2 regions of the Streptomyces sp. B8-7 genome follow, and region 1 is predicted to be linked to the other one. Evidence: predicted binding sites of a transcription regulator. Region 1 holds the regulator's gene; the other holds the start of a gene.

Region 1 (2,459 bases):
CGTGGGCGGTGTGGCCCGGCCCCACGTTCGCCAGCAGGACCTGGCGGCCGCCGCCGAGGTCGAGCGTCCACTCCCCGGTGACGTGGTGGCGCGGAGCGGCCAGCGCGTCCGCGGCCTCCCGCGCGACTTCCTCGGCCAGCCCGTTGCGGACCGCGTCCGCGTACAGCTCGCTGCGCGCCCGCGCGCCGCTGAGCGCTGCGTCCACGCCCACCGCGCCGAACACCTCCGCGTCCGCGAACGCCGCCGCCCCGAAGACATGGTCGAAGTGCGGGTGGGTGAGAGCGAGATGGGTCACACCGCCGCCGGACAGCCACTCGGCCCGGGTCCGCAGCAGAGCCCCCTCGGAGAGGCTCGAACCCGCGTCGATCAGCAGCGCCGCCCCCTCGCCGACGACCAGCCCCGCCGTGCAGTCCCACCCCGGCAGCCGGCACCGGCCCACCCCCGGGGCCAGCCGCTCCCACCCCAGCTCTTCCCAAGTCACGGTCATACGGCAACGCTAGTGCTGCGACCGGAGAGGTTCACCGGGTCGCGCCGCCCGGCACGGCACCGCCGCGTCGTCGCGTCACCCCGGTACGGCCCGTACCCGGGTGACGCCCCGCCGCGGGGGGTGCACCCCGCCGGACGGCCGGGACGTCCCGGTGGACCGTGCCGGCCGCCGCACCGGAGGTGTCCCCGCGCAGGGCGCCGCCGGACGCGACCTGCCTTGCCGCGGGGCCACCCGACGGCCGTACACTGGGCCGGTGAGGCTGGCACTCGTCTGCTCCGAGTGCCAGGCCCCGTGACCGGAGGGGCCCGCAGGGGCCGGGCGCCGACCATGACGAGAGCTGGAGGTGTGCGCGATGCTCAGTGAACGAAGGCTGCAGGTGCTGCGCGCCATCGTCCAGGACTACGTGGGCACCGAGGAGCCGGTCGGTTCCAAGGCGCTCACCGAGCGGCACAGCCTCGGGGTGTCCCCGGCGACCGTGCGCAACGACATGGCGGCCCTGGAGGACGAGGGCTTCATCGCGCAGCCGCACACCAGTGCCGGGCGTATCCCCACCGACAAGGGCTACCGGCTCTTCGTCGACAAGCTCGCCGAGGTCAAGCCGCTCACCGCACCGGAGCGGCGCGCGATCCAGAACTTCCTCGACGGCGCGGTCGACCTGGACGACGTCGTGGCCCGCACGGTGCGGCTGCTCGCGCAGCTCACCCGGCAGGTGGCCGTCGTGCAGTACCCGTCGCTGACCCGGTCCACGGTGCGGCACGTGGAACTGCTGGCGATGGCTCCGGCGCGCGTGATGCTGGTGCTGATCACGGACACCGGGCGGGTCGAGCAGCGGATGGTCGACTGTCCGGCCCCGTTCGGGGAGACCTCCCTCGCGGACCTCAGGGCGCGGCTGAACAGCCGGGTCGCGGGCCGCCGCTTCACGGACGTGCCGCAGCTGGTGCAGGACCTGCCGGAGGGCTTCGAGCCGGAGGACCGCGGCGCCGTCCAGACGGTGCTCTCCACCCTGCTGGAGACGCTCGTCGAGCAGACCGAGGAACGGCTGATGATCGGCGGCACCGCCAATCTGACCCGCTTCGGACATGACTTCCCCCTCACCATCCGCCCCGTCCTGGAGGCCCTGGAGGAGCAGGTCGTGCTCCTCAAGCTGCTGGGCGAGGCGAAGGATCCGGGCGTGACCGTGCGCATCGGTCACGAGAACGCCCATGAGGGGCTCAACTCCACTTCGGTGGTGTCGGTGGGCTACGGTTCGGGCGGCGAGGCAGTCGCCAAGCTCGGCGTGGTCGGCCCGACCCGCATGGATTACCCGGGAACGATGGGAGCGGTACGCGCAGTGGCACGGTACGTCGGACAGATCCTGGCGGAGTCGTAAGTGGCCACGGACTACTACGCCGTTCTCGGCGTGCGCCGCGACGCCTCGCAGGACGAGATCAAGAAGGCCTTCCGGCGGCTCGCGCGCGAGCTGCATCCGGACGTCAACCCCGATCCGAAGACCCAGGAGCGGTTCAAGGAGATCAACGCCGCCTACGAGGTGCTCTCGGACCCGCAGAAGAAGCAGGTCTACGACCTCGGCGGCGACCCCCTCACGCAGGCCGGCGGGGCCGGTGCGGGCGGCTTCGGAGCCGGCGGCTTCGGCAACTTCTCCGACATCATGGACGCGTTCTTCGGCACGGCGTCGCAGCGCGGCCCGCGCTCGCGCACCCGCCGCGGCCAGGACGCGATGATCCGGATCGAGGTCGAGCTCGACGAGGCCGCCTTCGGCACCACCAAGGACATCCAGGTCGACACCGCGGTCGTCTGCACCACGTGCAGCGGCGAGGGCGCGGCGCCGGGCACCTCCCCGCAGACCTGCGACATGTGCCGCGGCCGCGGCGAGGTCTCCCAGGTCACCCGGTCCTTCCTGGGCCAGGTCATGACCTCGCGGCCCTGCCCGCAGTGCCAGGGCTTCGGCACCGTCGTGCCGACCCCCTGCCCG
Region 2 (2,459 bases), 570 kb from region 1:
GTGGCGGCGCCGACCTTGATCACGCACACGCCGCCGGCCAGCTTCGCGAGGCGCTCCTGGAGCTTCTCGCGGTCCCAGTCGGAGTCGGTGTTCTCGATCTCGGCCTTGATCTGGGCGACGCGGCCGGTGACGTCCTCGGAGTTGCCGGCACCGTCGACGAGGGTGGTGTCGTCCTTGGTGACGGTCACCCGGCGGGCGGAGCCCAGCACGTCCAGACCGGCCTGGTCGAGCTTGAGGCCGACCTCCTCGGAGATGACCGTGGCGCCGGTGAGGACCGCCATGTCCTGGAGCATGGCCTTGCGGCGGTCACCGAAACCGGGCGCCTTGACGGCGACGGCGTTGAACGTGCCGCGGATCTTGTTCACCACGAGCGTGGAGAGGGCCTCGCCCTCGACGTCCTCGGCGATGATCAGCAGCGGCTTGGAGCCACCGGCCTGGATGACCTTCTCCAGCAGCGGCAGCAGGTCCTGGATGGAGGAGATCTTGCCCTGGTTGATGAGGATGTAGGGGTCCTCCAGGACGGCCTCCATGCGCTCCTGGTCCGTCACGAAGTACGGCGACAGGTAGCCCTTGTCGAAGGCCATGCCCTCGGTGAAGTCCAGCTCCAGACCGAAGGTGTTGGACTCCTCGACGGTGATGACACCGTCCTTGCCGACCTTGTCCATCGCCTCGGCGATGAGCTCGCCGACCTGCTGGTCCTGGGCGGACAGCGCGGCCACGGCGGCGATGTCGGACTTCTCGTCGATCGGCCGGGCGGTGGCGAGAAGGTCCTCGGAGACGGCGGCGACGGCCGCGTCGATGCCCTTCTTCAGGGCGGCCGGGGAGGCGCCGGCGGCGACGTTGCGCAGGCCCTCGCGGACCAGCGCCTGGGCCAGCACGGTGGCGGTGGTGGTGCCGTCACCCGCGATGTCGTTGGTCTTGGTCGCCACCTCCTTCACCAGCTGCGCGCCGAGGTTCTCGTACGGGTCCTCGACCTCGACCTCACGGGCGATGGTCACACCGTCGTTGGTGATGGTGGGGGCGCCGAACTTCTTGTCGATCACGACGTTGCGGCCCTTGGGGCCGATCGTCACCTTGACCGTGTCCGCAAGCTTGTTGACGCCGCGCTCAAGGGCGCGACGGGCGTCCTCGTCGAACTTCAGGATCTTCGCCATGGCAGCGGTAGCCCTCTCGGAAAAATCTGGGGTGAAAAAGCCGCGCCCCCAGCGCCCGGCTTCTTGTTCGGTAGCGGGGGCCAGGGGCGCGGATCGAGCAGAGTGCTTCGGCGGAAGCGAGGTGCTTACTTCTCGATGATCGCGAGGACGTCGCGAGCCGAGAGGACGAGGTACTCCTCGTTGTTGTACTTCACCTCGGTGCCGCCGTACTTGCTGTAGAGGACGATGTCGCCGACGCTGACGTCGAGCGGCAGGCGGTTGCCGTCCTCGAAGCGGCCCGGGCCCACGGCCAGGACGACGCCCTCCTGGGGCTTCTCCTTCGCGGTGTCCGGGATGACCAGGCCCGAGGCCGTGGTCTGCTCGGCGTCGAGCGGCTGGACCACGATGCGGTCCTCGAGCGGCTTGATGGCAACCTTGCTGGCGGTCGTCACGATCCGACCTCCCCCTTCGGAGATCTCACGGGGTTAACTGTCTGAGGTGGCGACCAGGTCGATCCGTCGTCGCGGGTGCCGGACCTGCCCGTCGCGTGTTTGGCACTCTCCAGTGGGGAGTGCCAGAGCCGAGACTATGACCGGGATTAGCACTCGGTCAAGCGGAGTGCCAATTGCCGCCCGGCGCGGCGTGCGGACCGGGCGTCGGCAGGCCCCGCCGGGGCTGCGGCCGGAGCCGCCCGCGCTCGCCGGTGAACCGTTCCGGTCGCAGCGCTAGAGGTAGTTCTCCAGGCCGCCCACCGCGAACCCCCGGCGCCGGATCTCGCGCAGCACGGCGAGCGTGCGCTCCAGCAGGGAGGGGGCGGCGGGGTCGCCGGAGGGCAGCGAGAGGATCGCCCCGGGCTCCGGGCGGACGGGCGGGCGCGCACCGGTGAGTTCCGCGCTCCAGCGGACGACGGCCGTGACCCCGCAGTCGGCCGCGGCCCGCAGGGTGGTGGCGTCCAGCGCGCCGTGCGGCGGCCGCAGCAGGCGGGGCCGCAGGCCGAAGCGGGCGTGCAGCCTGTCCCGCTGGCCGCAGATCGCCGCGCGCTGTCCCGCGTACGGCAGCCCGCCGAGGTGCGTGCCGCCGAGCGTGCGGTTCTGCAGCCCCGCCCCGACCGCGCGCAGTCCGGCGAGCCGGGCGTAGCCGGGGCCGGCGACGGTGCCGGTGAGGAACAGGGTGACGGGCAGGCGCAGTTCGCGGATCAGGTCGGTGAGCCGGGGGTCGCGCTCGGCGCCGTCGTCGTAGGTGAGGAAGACCACGCGGTCGCGGGTGCGGACCCGGTCGACGACGGGCGGCAGCGGCCCGCGGGCAGCCGGCGGCCGGTCGGCGCGC

What was found. The regulator HrcA, encoded in region 1, represses chaperone genes, less so after heat shock. The targets are predictions, from matches to a motif close to TTNGCACTCNGNNNNNCNGAGTGCNAA.
Region 2: a site for HrcA is predicted at 1,732-1,758, ahead of groES (co-chaperone GroES). Genes of this name have one in related genera too.

Annotation. Positions count from the first base shown of each region.
Region 1 is NZ_JBYRRL010000001.1:807,175-809,633, forward strand. It holds gene AC5K6T_RS03380 (MBL fold metallo-hydrolase) at 1-487, opposite strand, end outside; gene hrcA (heat-inducible transcriptional repressor HrcA) at 840-1,856, shown strand; gene dnaJ (molecular chaperone DnaJ) at 1,857-2,459, shown strand, end outside.
Region 2 is NZ_JBYRRL010000001.1:234,709-237,167, reverse strand. It holds gene groL (chaperonin GroEL) at 1-1,154, opposite strand, end outside; gene groES (co-chaperone GroES) at 1,280-1,588, opposite strand; gene AC5K6T_RS01125 (polysaccharide deacetylase family protein) at 1,859-2,459, opposite strand, start outside.